Regions from separate parts of the Nonomuraea sp. NPDC026600 genome, predicted to be linked through region 1. Evidence: riboswitches for the same ligand, from Rfam matches in the RefSeq annotation. Region 1 holds a riboswitch; each other region holds the start of a gene.
The links. A riboswitch is a leader RNA that binds a small molecule or an ion and turns the genes downstream of it on or off. The one in region 1 is predicted to bind cobalamin.
Positions count from the first base shown of each region.

Region 2: it holds a riboswitch for cobalamin, as region 1 does, so the genes downstream of both, AB0F17_RS06415 (ABC transporter substrate-binding protein) here and cobN (cobaltochelatase subunit CobN) in region 1, are expected to answer to the same signal.
Region 3: it holds a riboswitch for cobalamin, as region 1 does, so the genes downstream of both, AB0F17_RS45415 ((2Fe-2S)-binding protein) here and cobN (cobaltochelatase subunit CobN) in region 1, are expected to answer to the same signal.

Region 1 covers NZ_JBEZYD010000002.1:298,769-304,463, reverse strand. Annotated here, with positions in the region: gene cobN (cobaltochelatase subunit CobN) at 1-2,774, opposite strand, end outside; cobalamin riboswitch at 2,805-3,012, opposite strand; gene cobG (precorrin-3B synthase) at 3,026-4,213, shown strand; gene AB0F17_RS05055 (precorrin-8X methylmutase) at 4,210-4,830, shown strand; gene AB0F17_RS05050 (precorrin-2 C(20)-methyltransferase) at 4,836-5,695, shown strand, end outside.
Region 2 covers NZ_JBEZYD010000002.1:649,126-654,820, reverse strand. Annotated here, with positions in the region: gene AB0F17_RS06430 (adenosylcobinamide amidohydrolase) at 1-653, opposite strand, end outside; gene AB0F17_RS06425 (ABC transporter ATP-binding protein) at 664-1,479, opposite strand; gene AB0F17_RS06420 (iron ABC transporter permease) at 1,476-2,474, opposite strand; gene AB0F17_RS06415 (ABC transporter substrate-binding protein) at 2,489-3,445, opposite strand; cobalamin riboswitch at 3,517-3,637, opposite strand; gene AB0F17_RS06410 (Gfo/Idh/MocA family oxidoreductase) at 3,645-4,505, opposite strand; gene AB0F17_RS06405 (SDR family oxidoreductase) at 4,536-5,357, opposite strand; gene AB0F17_RS06400 (cytochrome P450) at 5,354-5,695, opposite strand, start outside.
Region 3 covers NZ_JBEZYD010000029.1:21,171-26,865, reverse strand. Annotated here, with positions in the region: gene AB0F17_RS45430 (calcium-binding protein) at 1-246, shown strand, start outside; gene AB0F17_RS45425 (ATP-binding cassette domain-containing protein) at 554-1,717, shown strand; gene AB0F17_RS45420 (cobalamin-binding protein) at 1,894-2,805, shown strand; cobalamin riboswitch at 2,820-3,016, shown strand; gene AB0F17_RS45415 ((2Fe-2S)-binding protein) at 3,056-3,901, shown strand; gene AB0F17_RS45410 (hypothetical protein) at 3,935-4,213, opposite strand; gene AB0F17_RS45405 (DUF4352 domain-containing protein) at 4,322-5,083, shown strand.

The sequences.
Region 1 (5,695 bases):
ATGCTCACCACGTGCGGGAAGGCGTCTCGGAAGAAGCCGCTGATGCGGACGGTCACGTCGATTCTGGGACGGCCCAGGTCGGCGAGCGGGATCGGCGTCAGTGTGGTCACCCGGCGGGAGGCCTCATCCCATTCGGGGCGGACGCCGAGCAGGGCCAGCACCTCGGCCACGTCGTCGCCGGCCGTACGCATGGCGCTGGTGCCCCAGACGGACAGGCCGACCGAGCGCGGCCACTCGCCGGTGTCGGCGCGGTAGCGCTCCAGCAGCGAATCGGCCATGGCCTGGCCCGTCTCCCAGGCGAGCCTGCTGGGCACCGCGCGCGGGTCGACGGAGTAGAAGTTGCGGCCCGTCGGCAGGACGTTGATGAGCCCGCGCAGCGGTGAGCCGCTCGGCCCGGCCGGGACATACCCGCCGTCGAGGGCGTGCAGGAGGTGGTCGAGCTCGTCGGTGGTACGGGCCAGCCGGGGAACGACCTCAGTGGCGGCGAAGGTGAGGATCCGCGTCACAAGATCCAGACGGTCGGCCTGCGCCGGATCAGCCGTGGTGAGGATCGTGCGGGCGACCTCCGCCGCCGCGTCCGGTGCCCAGTCCTGTTCCTCCATCGCCTGTACCAGGGCTCGGGCGGTCGCCTCGGCGGCGTCCACGCTGGTCAGGCTCGCCGTGCCGTCCTCGGCCAGGCCGAGCGCCTCGCGCAACCCCGGCAGGGTCTCCCGGCCCGCCCACATCTGCCTGGCCCGCAGCATCGCGAGCACCAGGTCCACCCGGACCTGCCCCTCGGGCGCCTGGCCGAGCACGTGCAGGCCGTCACGGATCTGCGCGTCCTTCACCTCGCAGAGCCAGCCGTCCACATGCAGGATGAAGTCGTCGAACTCGGTGTCGTGCGGCCGGTCGGCCAACCCCAGATCGTGGTCCAGCCGGGCGGCCTGGATGAGCGTCCAGATCTGCGCCCTGATCGCGGGCAGCTTGGCCGGGTCCATCGCCGCGATCGAGGCGTGTTCGTCGAGGAGCTGTTCCAGCCGGGCGATGTCGCCGTACGTCTCGGCACGGGCCATCGGCGGCACCATGTGGTCCACCAGCACCGCGTGCGCCCGCCGCTTGGCCTGCGTACCCTCGCCCGGGTCGTTCACCAGGAACGGGTAGACCAGCGGCAGATCGCCCAGCGCCGCGTCCGTGGCGCACGAGGCGGACATGCCGGCCGACTTGCCCGGCAGCCACTCCAGGTTGCCGTGCTTGCCCACGTGCACCATCGCGTGCGCGCCGAACTCCTTCGACAGCCAGCGGTAGGCGGCCAGGTAGTGGTGGCTCGGCGGCAGATCGGGGTCGTGGTAGATGGCGATCGGGTTCTCGCCGAATCCGCGCGGCGGTTGCACCATCACCACCACGTTGCCCGCCCGCAGCGCGGCCAGCACGATGTCGCCCTCGTGCACGAACAGCGCGCCCGGCGGCGGGCCCCAATGGCGTTCCATGTCCGCGCGCAGGTCGCCGGGGAGCGTGGCGTACCACTGCCCGTAAGACTCCGCGGAGATGCGCACGGGGTTGCCCGCGAGATGCTCCTCGGTCAGCCAGTCCTGGTCCTGGCCGCCCGCGGCGATCAGCGCGTGGATCAGCGCGTCACCGTCCTGCTCGGCCACGCCGGGAAAGCCGTCGCCCAGGTCGTAGCCGGCCTCGGCGAGTCTGGCGAGCAGCCTCACCGTGCTGGCGGGGGTGTCCAGGCCGACCGCGTTGCCGACTCTGGAGTGCTTGGTCGGGTAGGCCGACAGCATCACGACCAGGTGACGCTCGGCGGGCGGGGTGTGCCTGAGCAGGCCGTGCCGTACGGCGAGACCGGCGACCCGGGCGGCCCGCTCGGCGTCGGCGACGTAGACCGTCAGCCCGTCCTCGTCGATCTCCTTGAACGAGAACGGCACCGTGATGATCCGGCCGTCGAACTCGGGGATCGCCACCTGGGAGGCGGCGTCGAGCGGGGAGAGACCGTCGTCGTTCTCCGCCCACGCCTGCCTGCTGGTCGTCAGGCAGAGCCCCTGCAGGATCGGCACGTCCAGCTCGGCCAGCGCGCCCACGTCCCACGCCTCGTCGTCGCCGCCGGCGCCCGCGGTGGCCGGGCGGGAGCCGCCCGCGGCCAGTACGGTCACCACCAGCGCGTCGGCGGTGCGCAGGATGTCGAGCAGGCCGGCCTCCGCGGTGCGGAGGGAGGAGCAGAAGACAGGCAGCGCCCGACCGCCCGCGTCCTCGACGGCCTGGCACAGGGTCTCGACGAACGCGGTGTTGCCCGCCACATGATGCGCCCGGTAGTAGAGCACGCCGATCACCGGCCCGCTCTCCCCCCGCGCGACGCGCTCCAGGCGGCCCCAGGTGGGCGTGGGCTCGGGCCGGGCGAACCCGCGGCCGGTCAGCAGAACGGTGTCGGACAGGAAGGCGTGCATCTCGGTGAGGTTGGCGGGCCCACCGTGCGCCAGGTACGCGTGCGCCTCCGCGCAGACGCCGCCGCTGACCGTGGACAGCTCCATCAGCTCGGCGTCGGGGGCCTGCTCGCCGCCGAGCACCACCACCGGGCGTGGTCCGGCCAGCAGGTGGTCAAGCCCTTCGGCCCAGGCCCGGCGCCCGCCCAGCAGTCGTACCACGACCAGGTCGACGCCCTCCAGCAGGGCGGGCAGGTCATCGGCCGCCAGCCTGGCGGGGTTGCCCAGGCGGTAGGCGGCACCGCCGGCACGAGCGCTCAGCAGGTCGGTGTCGGAAGTCGAGAGCAGCAGGACGGTATGGCTGTCGCCGAGCACGGCGCAATCCTCCCTCGGGGTCCTCGCCCCGGTCGTGGGTGTCACGACGGCAGGAGTCTCCTGGCTCCCGGATCAGCGCTCACCCCGGCCTTCCCATCCGTTGCCGGACAGTGGCCTTCGTGGGGTTCGCTCCCCGGTCACAGTGGCGGGACCGCGCCGGTTTCGCACCGGCTTCCTCCCATTGCTATCGCCTCCCGATCAGACCACGGCAGGGGCAACCACCGCAAGAAACTGGCGTTACCATCCTCTTCGTGTCCATAGCCGACTTTTCCGGACGTGTGCGCCCCGACGCCTGTCCGGGGGCGCTACAGGTGCACGAGGCCGCCGACGGCCCGCTCGCCCGGGTCCGCCTGCCCGGCGGCGCGGTGTCGGCCGCCCAGCTTCGCGAGCTGGCCGCCTGCGCCACCGACCTGGGCTCAGGGGTGATCGAGCTGACCTCCCGGGCGAACGTCCAGGTGCGCGGCCTGCGTTCGGCCACCGCCTTCGCCGAGCGGATCGCCGCCGCCGGGTTGCTGCCGTCGGCCGCGCACGAGCGGGTGCGCAACATCGTCGCCTCACCCCTGAGCGGACGCGGACCGGCGGGCCTGCTCGACACGCAGCCGCTGGTGGAGGCGCTGGACCGGGCGCTGTGCGCATGTCCCCGTCTGGCCGGGCTGCCGGGTCGGTTCCTGTTCGCGCTGGACGACGGGAGCGGCGACGTGGTGGGGCTCGGCGCGGATGTCACGTTCGCGGCCTGCGCGGGGGGCACCGCCCGGCTGCTGCTGGCGGGCAGCGACGCCGGACTCTCCGTACGTGGGGAGACGGCGGTGTCCTACATGATCGCCGCAGCCGAGGCGTTCCTCGACGAACGGGAGACCACCCCTGCGCGCGATGACGAGGCCCAGCGTGACCGCACCGCGTGGCGGATCGGGGAGTTGGCGGACGGCGCCGCCAGAATCGCCGCCCGGCTGGGCGGCGTCGCAATCGACGGCCCGCCATCCGCCCAGGAGGCACGGCGCGCGGGGCTCGCCGAGCAGCGGGACGGCCACGTGACGCTGGAGGCGGTGGTCCCGCTCGGCCGGTTGACCGCCGTCCAGGCCCGCGCAATCGCCACCGCCGAGCCCGGCGTCGCCGTGCGGCTGACGCCGTGGCGGACCGTGGTGTTCCTCGACCTGTCCCGCGCCGACGCCGGCCGCGTGGCGCGGCTGCTCGACGTGGCCGGGCTGGTGACCGATCCGGCGTCCCCCTGGGTGGGCGTGACCGCGTGCACCGGCCGCCCCGGCTGCGCCAAATCGCTGGCCGATGTGCGGGAAGACGCGCGGCGCTGGGTGGCGGGCCGCGATGGTCCCATGGCCGTGCCCGTGCACTGGGCCGGCTGCGAGCGGCGCTGTGGGCTGCCCCGAGGGCCGGTCGTTCAGATGGTCGCCACAGCCGACGGATACCAGGAAAGGCAGCAGTGACCGACTACATCCGAGACGGCGCCGAGATCTACCGACGGTCGTTCGCCACCATCCGCGCCGAGACGGACCTCACCGGGATCCCGCCCGAGGTGGCCCAGGTGGTGGTGCGGATGATCCACGCCTGCGGCATGACCGACCTGGTGAACGACGTGGACTGGTCACCGTCGGCCGTCACGCGGGCCCGTGCGGCGCTGCGCCACGGTGCTCCGGTGCTCTGCGACGCCATGATGGTCGCCTCCGGCGTGACCAGGCGCAGGCTGCCCGCGGGCAACGAGGTGCTGTGCACCCTCGGCGCTCCGGGCGTGGCCGAGCTGGCCGAACGGCTCGGCACCACCCGCAGCGCCGCGGCGCTCGAACTCTGGCGTGACCGGCTCGACGGCGCCGTGGTGGCCATCGGCAACGCGCCGACGGCCCTGTTCCGGCTGCTCGAACTGGTCGCGGAAGGAGCGGGCACACCCGCGGCGGTGCTCGGCATCCCTGTGGGTTTCATCGGCGCGGCCGAGTCCAAGCGGGCGCTGGCCGACAGCGGCCTCGAATACCTGGTGGTGCACGGCCGTCGCGGCGGCAGTGCGATGACGGCGGCGGCGGTCAACGCCATCGCGAGCGAAGCGGAGTGATCACGATGACCGGACGGCTGTACGGGGTGGGCCTCGGTCCCGGCGACCCGGAACTGGTCACGGTGAAGACGGCCAGGCTGATCGGCGAGGCCGAGGTGATCGCTTATCACGCCGCCAGGCACGGCCGCAGCATCGCCCGCTCCATCGCGCTGCCGTACATGAGGGAAGGGCAGATCGAGGAACTGCTGCTCTACCCGCTGACCACGGAGACCACCGACCATCCGGGCGGATACCAGGGCGCGCTCGACGACTTCTACGCCGACTGCGCCGCCAGGCTGGCCACGCATCTGGACGCGGGCAGGACCGTGGTCGTGCTGGCCGAGGGCGACCCGCTGTTCTACGGCTCCTACATGCACCTGCACAAGCGGCTCGCCCACCGCTACCCGACCGAGGTGGTGCCCGGCGTCACTTCGGTCAGCGCGGCTTCCGCCGTGCTGGGCCGCCCGCTGGTGGAACGCGACGAGGTGCTCACCGTGCTGCCCGGCACGCTGCCCGCCGAGGCGCTGGCCGAGCGGTTGCGCGCCACCGACTCGGCCGCGGTGCTCAAGCTGGGCAGGACGTTCGGGAAGGTACGCGACGCGCTGGCCGAGGCCGGGCGGCTGGACGACGCCTGGTACGTCGAGCGCGCCACCATGGGGGCCGAGCGAGTGGCGCCGCTCAAGGACGTGGACCCCAGTGACGTGCCGTACTTCTCGCTGGCCCTGCTCACCAGCCCGGCCGAACGGACCTTCGTCCCCACGCCCGCGCCGGCCGAGGTCGCCGGCGAGGTCACCGTGGTGGGGCTCGGCCCCGCCGGACGGCCGTGGTTGACGCCGGAAGCGCAGGAGGCACTGGCGGCGGCCACCGACCTGGTCGGGTACGGCCC
Region 2 (5,695 bases), 350 kb from region 1:
ACGGCGCGGGCCAGGCGGGCGCCCCAGGTCGAGCGGGGGCCGCCGAAGAGTTCCTCCGGGCCGTCAGCGCGTACGGCCAGGCAGAGGGCGTCCGAGGCGGTGCCGGTGCACGGGAAGCCCGCCTCGATCAGCGCCTGCGACTTGGCCTCCGTCATCGTCATCACGGCGTTGACCAGGGCGGCATCGGTCATCGCGACCGGCATCACGGCCATCAGGTTGATCGTCCCCACGGGCGGCCTGGTGGCGGCCGTCTCGATGGGCATCGGAGTCGGCCCGGGGTCGGCGGCGGCCGGCTCGGCGAGCATCGGGGCCAGTTCGGGGTCGGTGGCGCCTTCGGGGGCGGCGGCCCAGGTGGGGACGCGTAACCCGACCGTGGCCACGACCTCCACCTCCCCGTCCACCGCCCGCGCGTACCGCTCCACCGAGGCCGCCGTCATCATCCCCACCCCGAGGCCGTCAGGCCCGAGCTCGCGAAGGTGATCGACCGGGTCCATCCGCGAGTAGCCCGCCACGACCTGCGCGTTCAGCACCCACGTACGCGCCCCGATCCCCCCGCCCAGCAGCGCCGAGGAGACCATCCGCCACCCCGGCCCGAACTCCCACAGCAGCGACCCGAGCCGCACCCCGTCCTCGACCCGATACGCCAGCTTCACCAGACTCCCTTCACGAGATCCCCCTGACCAGGTGCACGACGGGCCGCCCGCCGGGACCGAGTGAGATCTCCACCCGGGCGTCGAAGTGCGTGCCGACCAGCGCCTCCGTGAGCACCTGTCCCGGCTGCCCGGCGGCGACGGCCCGGCCGCCGGCGAGCAGCAGGAGCCTGTCGGCGTACTGGCCGGCGAGGGTCAGGTCGTGCAGCGTCGTCACCACGGTCAGCTCGTCGGCGAGCCTGAGCCGGTCGACCAGCTCCAGCACCTGCTGCTGGTGGCCGAGGTCGAGCGCGGTCGTGGGCTCGTCGAGCAGGAGCGCGGGCGCCTGCTGGGCCAGCGCTCTGGCCAGGACCACGCGCTGCCGTTCGCCGCCGGACAGCTCCCCCAGCCGGCGCTCGGCGAACTCGGCGAGGTCGAGCCGTTCGAGCACGGACCCGGTGACCTCCCGGTCGTGGCGGCTCTCCCTGCCGAGGTAGGGGATGTACGGGGTGCGGCCGAGCAGGGCGTAGTCGTACACGGTCATGTCGGGCGGCAGTGAGGGCGTCTGGGGCGCGTAGGCGACCAGCCTGGCCCTGTCCCTCGGCCTGAGGGTGCTCGCGGCCCGGCCGCCGACCGTGACGTCGCCCCGGTGGGCGACGACGCCCATGACGGCCTTGAGCAGGGTGGACTTTCCGGCGCCGTTCGGGCCGATGATCGCCAGCCATTCGCCGCGCCGTACCGCGAGATCGACGTCGGTGAGCACCTCCCGCTCGCCGAGCCGCACCGAGAGAGCGCTGGTCTCGATCATCCGAGCAGGCCGGGCCGCTGCCGGCTCAGTGGTGCCGGTCATGTGGCGGTCTGCCGGGTCATGCGCAGGATGGCCACGAAGAACGGCGCGCCGACGAACATGGTGACCACCCCGATGGGCAGCTCGGCGGGGGCGATGACGGTGCGCGCGATCAGGTCGGCGAGCACGAGGAAGGCGGCGCCGCCGATCAGCGACAGCGGCAGCACGATCCGGTACGAGCCGCCCGCCAGCCGCCGGACCACGTGCGGGATGACAATGCCGACGAACCCGATGAGACCGCTCACCGCCACGGCCGCCGCAGTGGCCAGGGACGCGGCCAGCAGGACCGCCAGCCGTACCCGACCGGCCCGCACGCCCAGGCTGCTGGCCTCCTCGTCCCCCACCGACAGCACGTCGAGCATCCGCCCGTGCGCGAGCAGCAGCACCGAAGAGACGACGGCGTACGGCAGCACCAGCCAGAACTGGTCCCACCCGCCGCCCACGTCGCCCAGGATCCAGGAGTAGATGCGCTGCAGTTCCTCGACCTTGAACTGCTGGATGAACGTCTGGATCGCGGTGAGGAACGAGGTGACGGCCACCCCGGCGAGCACCAGCGTGGCGGTGCCGCCCGCGCGCCCGGCGGTGTTCCCGAGCACGTACGCCAGGAACACCCCACCAACGGCCCCCACGAAGGCGGCCACTGGGATGCCGACCACGGGGGTCGGCACCAGCACGATGACCACGGTGGTGGTCAGCCCGGCTCCGGCGGCGGCGCCGAGCAGGTAGGGGTCGGCCAGCGGGTTGCGGAACACCCCCTGGTAACCGGCCCCCGCGATGGCCAGCAGCCCGCCGACCACGGCCGCCACCAGCACCCTGGGCAGCCGCAGCTCGAACAGCAGCCCCTGCTCCACGGGCGCCAGCCCCGAGTCCACGTGCACGTACGGCAGCCAGTCGACCGCCTGGAGCACCACCTGCCACGGCGAGATGTCGGCGGCCCCGCCGAGCAGCCCGGCGACCATGGAGACCGCGAGCACGCCCAGCGCACCCGCCGTCCACATCGGGCTGGACCTCACTAGCGGGTGGCCGCCTTGCCGACCGCGTCACTGATGGTCTGGGCCAGGTCGACGACGCGCGGGCCCCAGCGCGAGGCGATGTCGTCGTCGAGCTGGATCACCTGGTCGCCCTTGACGGCCGACAGTCCCTTCCAGCCGGGCCGCTTGGCCAGCGTGTCCTTGCTCTGCTGGCAGCACTTCACGTCCGCCAGGAAGATCAGGTCGGGGTCGGCCTGGGCGACGAACTCCGCCGACAGCTTGGGATAGCCGCCCGCCGGGTCCGGCGCCTTGTCGGCGATGTTGGTGAGGCCGAACATGCCGTAGATCTGCCCGATGAACGTGCTCGACGTCGCCGCGTAGGGGGTCTGGTCGAGTTCGTGGTAGTAGGTGAGCTTCTTGTCCTTTGGGGCGTTCGCCGCGAGCTTGTCCAGGGCCGCCTTCATGTCTGTCACGACTTGTCCGGCCTTGTCGGTGTTGCCGGTGGCGGCGCCGAGGTCGGTGATCTCGTCGTAGGCCTCGTCGAGCTTGGTGGCGGCCGGTTCCAGGAGGACCGGCACGTTCAGCTTGCCCAGCTCGGCGACGATCTTGTCGATGTCGTTGGAGACGATGACCAGGTCGGGCTTCTGGGCGACGATGGCCTCGACGTTCGGCTTGAAGCCGGACAGGTCGGTCTTGGGGACGCCGGCCGGGTAGTTGGACTGGTCGTCCACCGCGATGACCTGGGGGCCCGCGCCGATGGCGAAGAGCGTCTCGGTGTGGCTGGCGGAGAGCGAGACGATCCGCTCCGGCTTCTTGGCGATGGCGACCTTGCCGTTGGCCGCCTCGACCGTCACGGGGTAGGCGGTGGAGCTCGTCGAGCCGGCGGAGGTGGCTGAGCTCGCGGGTGACGGGGTGGTGGTAGTGCTGTTCTGGCCGCATCCGGTCAGAACGAGCGTTCCCAGCAGCGCGCCCGCGAAGGCCGTGCGTACGGGCCTCACGAGAAGTCCTTTCACACTGTCGGAACCGAGAGACCCGCTGAGAGCGACGGATCACCCTTTTCCACGAGGGTTGATGACGTCAGCGCGGAGGCAGGCGACCTGGCTATGACAGTTGCGGGACAGCGCCGGACTCGCACCGGACTTCGCTGCAACTCTGCGCGTCGGACAGACGCTATCAATGCTCCAGTTGGACGCTAAGTCAAGGGGTCCCCAACTGAGTCTCCGCCTCGGCGATGATCCGCTGCAGCCGGAGCCCGTGGGCCGCGTCCAGCGGGTGCCCGCCTCCCTCGCGTACGGTCCGCGCGAACTCCTCGGCGATGGTCACGAACGGATCGTCGTCACCGGGCAGCAGCACCGCGTTGCCCGTTCTGCCGTACACCGCGATGCTCGACGGCGGCAGGTCGCCGGCGGCGGCCATGCACAGCGACGCCTCGCTGACCGCGCCGCCCTCGTGGTCGAGCAGCAGGCCGGTCCAGCCGAGCGAGTTCCCGTGCGCGCGGACGCCGGTCACCGGGCCGAGCGCGGCGTCGAGCAGGTCGATCACGTGCGGCCCGACGTCCAGGAGCGCGCCGCGTTCGAGCCGCCACGGGGTGCCGAAGGGGTGGCCGCCCAGCAGGACGTTGGAGATGTTCGCGGCGTGGCCGCCGAACGCCTCGATGCCGGCGCAGCGTGCCAGGAACGCCCTGACCTGCGAGGTATAGCGCATGGTGAGGACCAGTTGCGAGGCCACTCCGGCCTCGCGCACGGCGTCCGCGAGGCGCCGCGCGTTCTCCAGCGAGTCGGCGAGCGGCTTCTCCAGCAACAGCGCCTTCCCGGCCCGCGCCGCGCGCACCCCCAGTTCGGCCTGTACGGCCGGCGGCACGCAGAACGCCACGGCCTCGCACGCGTCGAACAGCTCCTCGACCCGCTCGAACACCGGCGCCCCCAGCCCGGCGGCGGCCTCCGGACGGCGCGCCCATACCCCGGCAAAACGGAGATACGGGCTCTTGACCAGCATCGGCGCGTGCGCGCGCTCCGCCCACGGCCCCGCTCCGATCAACCCGACCGACACCGGCTCCATTCCGCCCCCTTTTGATCCGCTTCAAGCACCCTAGAGTGATTCAGCGGCGTCGCGCCATTGGCGCAGGGCGTGCTCGGGGCGATGGGCGAGGGTTCCGGAGTCGATGACGATGGTCTGTCCCGTGATGCACCGCGACTCGCCCGAGGCGAGGAAGGCGACGAGGTCGGCCACGTCCTCCGGGGTGCAGGCCCAGGGCAGCAGGCGCTCGGCCGCCTTGTCGGCCAGCCGGTCCCGGCCGAGGGCCTGCGCGGCCGCGTCGGTCAGGACCAGGGCGGGGGCGACGGCGTTGCAGCGGATGCCGCGCGAGCCGTACTTGGTGGCCACGTAGCGGATGAACCCGGTCAGCGCCGCCTTGGAGGTGCCGTAGGCGACGTGCGCCACGTCGCCCAGCAGGCCCGAGACCGACGAGGTGAGGACGAAGGCGCCGCCGTCGGACATCGCGGGGGCCGCGTGCTTGACCATGAGCAGGGCACCCCGCAGGTTCACCGCCATCGTGCGGTCCCAGACGGCCACGTCGAGGTCTTCGAGGTCCTGGTCGCGGCCGTAGGTGCCGGGGCCGAGCGCGGCCGCGTTGGAGTGGACGACGTCCAGGCGGCCGAACGAGGCGATCAGGTCGACGACCGCCCCGGCCACCTGCTTCTCGTCCGACACGTCGCAGGTGAGCGCCGTGGCCGTGCCGCCCCTGGCGCGGATGGCGGTGGCGACCGACTTGGCGCCGGCCGCGTGCACGTCCAGAACGCCCACGCAGGCGCCCTCGGCGGCCAGGCGCGACGCGCACGCCGCGCCGATGCCCGAACCCGCGCCCGTCACCAGGGCGACCTGCCCGTCGAACCGGCCCGGCGCGGCACTCACCACGTCACCCGCAGGGCCGTCAGTCCCCGTCCCACGATCGACTTGCGGTAGACGATGGGCTCGTCCGCGAGCCTGAGGTCGGGCAGGCGGCGGCCGAGCACGTCGAGCGCGGTGCGGAGTTGCAGCCGGCCGAGCGCGGCGCCCACGCAGAAGTGGATGCCGTAGCCGAACACCATGTGGGCGTCGGCGTTGGGCCGGTCGATGACGAACCGCTCCGGGTCGGGGAAGACGCTCTCGTCGTGGGCGGCGGAGTCGATGGAGAGCAGCACCAACGACTTTTCCGGAATTATCACGTCATGTAGCGAAATATCCGTTGTGGCGTACCGGAACGATCCGAG
Region 3 (5,695 bases), on a different contig from region 1:
CGGATGGCCAACGACAGCCTGTACGGCGAGGAGGGCACCGACCTCATCGACGGCGGCAACGGCAACGACTACCTGGACGGCGGCCCCGGCAACGGCGACGTCCTACGCGGCGGCGACAACGACGACACGCTCCGCGGCGGGGCGGGCCTCAACGACGACGGCGACGGCGGGCCCAACTTCCCCGGCCAGGACAAGTGCGCGCTCGACCTGGAGACGCGTACCGGATGCGAGCAGATCATCCCGTGATCGCAGTCGAGTAACCCCGTCCTCTACGGCGCAACCCATTGACGACCCTGGCGTCGCCACTTACGGTTCTTATTGCGAATAACTCGCAATTGCGAGATACGTGCAAGCTATCCATGAGGAGGATGGCCATGGCACATGTCGCATTCGAAGAGATCGAGGACCTCACGGTCTGCGTGAGGGCACACACGCCGGCAGTCGACACCGAGTTCGCCTGGAACGAGGACGACGACAAGTGATCGACCGCGGGAGACCGCCCCCGGTCTCCCGCACCGCAATCCCCGACCTCGCACCTCCGGAGGCCTGCCGGATGACCAGCCCGCTCCGCATCGCCCCCGGATACCAGCTCTACCCTGGCGCCAACGGCACCTGGCGCTGCCACGAGCCCGACGGACGCGTGACCCGCATCCTGGCTCCCGACACGCTGATGCGGCGCCTTCCCGAAGCCCTGACCGGCTCCGTTCCGATGGACGAGGACCTGACCGACCTGCTGCAAGCCCTGGAAGAGCGCGGGATACTCACCCGCCAAGACAATGTTCCGCTCCTGGCCGATCGCGAACCGGCGTACTTCCCGGTCGCCGTGGTCCTTGCCGCGACCACCTTCGCCCCAGTCACCGCCGTCACCGACGTCGCCCGCGACCTCAACCTCGTCATCGCCGCCGGCGACCGCATCATGACCATCCTCAACACCCCAGCGCCCGTCACAGACCGCGTGCAGGCGCCACCCCCGGGCCCCATCGAGCCGCGCGTACGCTTCGACGACGTCCGCTTCCGCTACGGCCCCGACCTCCCCGAAGCGATCACCGGCGCCACCTTCGACATCGCCCCAGGCCAGTCCATCGCCCTGGTCGGCCACTCCGGCGCCGGCAAATCCACCTGCGCCAACCTCCTGATGCGCCTGTGGGACGTCACCGCAGGCACGATCACCATCGGCGGCCACGACATCCGCGACTTCCCCCAAGAAGACCTACGCCGGATGATCACCCTCATCCCCCAGGACGTCTACCTGTTCAACATCCCGCTACGCGACAACATCCGCCTCGGCCGCCCCGACGCCACCCACGAGGAGGTCGAGGCCGCCGCCCGCGCCGCCCACGCCCACGAGTTCATCACCGGCCTGCCCGACAGCTACGACACCCTGCCCGGCGAACTCGGCGCCCGCCTGTCCGGCGGCCAGCGCCAGCGCATCGCCATCGCCCGCACCCTGCTCAAGGACGCCCCCATCCTCATCATGGACGAGGCCGTTTCCAACCTCGACGCAGAAAGCGAGCAGGAGGTCGCCGCCGCCATGTCCGCAGCACGGCGCGACCGCACCACCCTGGTCATCGCCCACCGTCTGTCCACCATCCGCACCGCCGACCACATCGTCGTCCTCGACGACGGCCACATCGCCGAAACCGGCACCCACGCCGAACTCCTCGGCCACCCGGGCGCCTACACCCGGCTACTCGCCACCCAACTGGCCGGGCATTGACGATCGCCAGGACTACCACGACGGCGAGGCGGACATCGCTGGCCGACCGCCGTCGGGAGGGCTGGATGCTCGCCCGGCTGACTTCGACTCTGGGGCGGAGCGTTCCCTGGATCCGAGCCAGGCGCGTCGAGCAGGAGTCAGGCGAGGCGAGCGTGGAGCGCGGCTAGGGTCGCGATATGCGCATCGTGTCGTTGTTGCCCGCCGCCACCGACATCGTGGCGGTGCTCGGGCTGGGTGGTGACCTGGTCGGACGGACGCATGAGTGCGACTGGCCGCCCGCGGTGGTGGAGGCGGTGCCGGTGGTCACGGCGGCCGAGTTCGCCGCGGATCGGATGAGCAGCAGGGAGATCTCCGATGCGGTGGGCGGTGCCGCCCACCAGGGTTCGTCGCTGTACACGCTCGACGTCGAACGCCTGGCGGACCTGGCCCCCGATGTGGTGCTGACGCAGGACCTGTGTGAGGTGTGCGCGGTCTCCTACACGGGGGTGTCGCGGGCGGTGCGGCTGCTCGACTCCGGCCCACGGGTGATCAGTCTCGAACCGCGCACGCTTCCTGAGGTGCTGCGCTCCATCGAACACCTCGGCAAGGCGCTTGGAGTGGCGCACGCGGCGTCCCAGCGGGTCGCCGAGCTGGAAGACAAGCTCGCGGCAGTGCGGTCCACGGTCGCGGACCGGCCGAGGCCACGGGTGGCGGCGATCGAGTGGCTGGATCCGCTCTGGCCCGCCGGCCACTGGGTCCCCGAGCAGATCCGGGCAGCGGGCGGTGAGCCGCTGCTGGCCGAAGCGGGCGAACACACCACCGCCATCGACTGGGAGAGGGTGCGGGCCTCCCAACCCGAGGTGATCCTGCTGATGCCCTGCGGCTTTCCTCCCGAGCGAACGCGAGCGGAGTGGCGCCTGCTGACTCGGCACCCGGGCTGGGCCGACCTACCGGCGGTCCGCGCGGGCCAGGTGTGGGTGCTGGACGGTCCGGCGTACTTCAACAGGCCCGGGCCGCGCGTGGTACGAGGGGTGGAGGTCCTTGCCCAGGTGCTCCACGGTGTGCACGCCGGCGCTCCCGTCAAAGCTGGGGAAGCGCATCGGGTCTGATGGATGGCGCGCGCTTTGTCGTTGATGGGTGGTGTGCGAGCATGGTCAGCGTTGGCGAGCGCGGAACGAGGAAGCCGGTGTGATTCCGGCGCGGTCCCGCCACTGTGATCGGTGAGTGATCCCCGGCGAAAGGCCACTGCCCACGGGTGGGAAGGCCGGGGTGAGCGTCGACCCGAGAGCCAGGAGACTCACGCGGTCGCCTCCTCGAAGACATTGGGGCGGATCTCCCCAAGAGAGGACGGTGACCGCCATGCCGCGCCCCCTGCCAGAGGTGGCCGTGTTCGCCGGGTCAGCCGCCGCCAAGATGGTGGAGCCGTCCGGCCTGCAGCCCGCGGACGAGCGCACGCTCGCGGCTGCTGTCGCCGACATCACCGCCATCGGCGGCTACTTCGAGCTCCTCCTTCCGGGCTCGGATGACTCCGACTGGCACCAGCTTCCGGACCTGCTCACCGGCTCTCACGTCCTGGCAGCGAAGATCGACGAGGTGGCGGACCAGCTCGGCACCCGTGAGCGTAGAATCGCCGCCTCCATCCTGTTCCAGGGTCTGGCCGCCCACCTGTGGTCCCCGCCCCTCGGTATGGTCGTCGGGAACAGCCTGCTGCTCGACGTCCTGCCTGAGAATCTCCGCTGGCGCCCCATTCCCAGTGGTCCGCTGCCGCTGCGCGCCGACCGCCTGACGGGCTGGCATGTACGCGCTCCGGACAAGGTCGCCGCGCTGCTCCATCGCAAGGTCGTCAGCGAGCAGCTTGAACCGCTGGCCGCGACGATCACCGGCATCGTCAAACTGGCGCCCGGCCTGTTGTGGGGCAACGCCGTCTCCGCCCTGGCGGGCACCGTCCATACCTTGGCCCAGCAGAGCCCCGGCCTGGCCGCCGCAGCTGTGGGCCTCGGCCGCGACCTCCTGGAGATCGGATTGCTGCGCGGCACTGGTGAGCTGGCCGAGCCGACGCCCGGCCACCCGTTCTTCGTCCGGCGCAGCTGTTGCCTCTACTACCGCCTACCCAGCGGCGGCAAGTGCGGCGACTGCGCCCTCATCCCCGACAAAACCCGCCGCGAACAGTGGGAGCGGGCCGTACGGGGATCCGGAGAGACCTGAACGAACACGATGACCAGCCTAGGTAGTCGCGAACTAGCTCGCGCTGTCCTTGAGGGAGCTGCCGTCGTTGGTGGCCACCTCATGCGCCACCGTGATCAGCCCGTCTTCCAGCTTTAAGTCGCTCCATGAGGCCGGGGCGCGCCGCCACCCCGGGCTGGGCAGGCGTGCCTCGCAGGTTGTCGAGAAGTTGTCCAGGCGCTGGAAGAACTGCCACAACCAGCGACCGCCGCGACCGAGTACGGCGAGCAGGCCAAGCCCAGCGGCGACGATCCCTGCGGCCACGAACACGTCGAGCGTGAGGTTCCCGGTCAAAGAGGTTCTCCCTTGCTACGGGTGTCCAGATCCGGACAGGCGTGAGGGGTCAACCCAGAGGATGCTTGGGCGTCTCACAGGTCCCCATCTCTCCCTGGAGTCGCGCCAATGGGCTATCCGCAGCAGCCTCAGGATCCGTACGGCCAGTCAGGGCCGCAACAGCCCTATGGCTATGGCGGGCCTCCACCGCAGTACGGGTACGGTTACCAGCCGCCCACCAGCCCGCCGCCTCCACCGCGCCGAAACGTGGGCCTGATCGTGCTGTTGGCCGTTGGCCTTCCCCTGATGCTGTTGGGAGGCTGCGCCGCTTTGGTCGTGGTACTTGGGGACACCGGCCGGGATGTTGTAGTCACTGAGGCCGACTCGCCGAACATGGTCTTGCCGTCCCGCGAGCCAGCGTCGAAGCAGCCGACGGAAGAGGCGACGGCGGAGGCGGCGAAGAAGGAGCCGTCGACGGCGGCGGTCGGCGGCTCGATCACTCTGCAGGGAACGGATCCCGGGCTGAAAATGACCGTGACGGTGAACCAGCTGGTGAACCCCGCCTCGCCGGCACAGGACTTCCTGAAGCCGAAGAGCGGCAACAAGTTCGTCGCCGTTCAGGTAACGCTCGCCAACGTTGGCCAGGCTGTGTACAGCGACGCTCCGGGAAACGGGGCCATGCTGATCGACGGCGAGGGCCAGCAGTACCGGTCGACCATCTATGAGGTGCGGGAAGGCCAGGCGTTCGGCGGCAGCGCGACGATCAACGCGGATGATTCTCGCAAGGGCATGATCGTGTTCGAGGTGCCGGAGTCGGCGAAGCTGGTCAAATTCCAGTTCGCGCTGAACAGCGGTTTCGCTGATCAAAAGGGCGAATGGACACTCAACTGATGCAACAGCCGCAGTTCCCGCCGCGATACGACGGTTAGGCCCCCGGCTCCGGAACGCCGCGCAGCCGCTTGTTCTCGGCGGCGAGCTCGTCGCGTTCGGCTTGAACGTCGTCCAGCGCGACAGACAGGACAGCCGCCTCGTACACGGGCATCCCCCATCCGCTGCTTCAACCGGGCGGCAACGGCTTCCAGATGCTACCCCGGTCACGTCCGGACAGTGACCTGGAAGACCGTGCGCGGTCCGGCAGATGATTGTTGAACCAGCTCCACGATTCGAGGCTCACCCACGAGGCCGAGACTGGGCGGCAGCCTCTTGCCCCGGAACTTCTCACAAACACATTTCTCAACACCAACCAAAACAAAACGTATGCTTTAGGCCCTCAATGGACCTATGCACGTACTTTGGGCCGCATGAACTGGATCGAACGCTTGTCAGACTTCTGGTACGGCAACCGGGGGCGCTGTGGCAGGACCGCAGGGTAGCGACTCGATTCAGGGCGCGGTGGTGGAGTCGTCTCGCCTGGACGATCTGCTGATTGAAGCCGTGTTCAGCGCCGGGGCCCATTTCGGCATCGTGTATGTCCTGGACGCAAGCCGTCAGCTCCTGCAGATG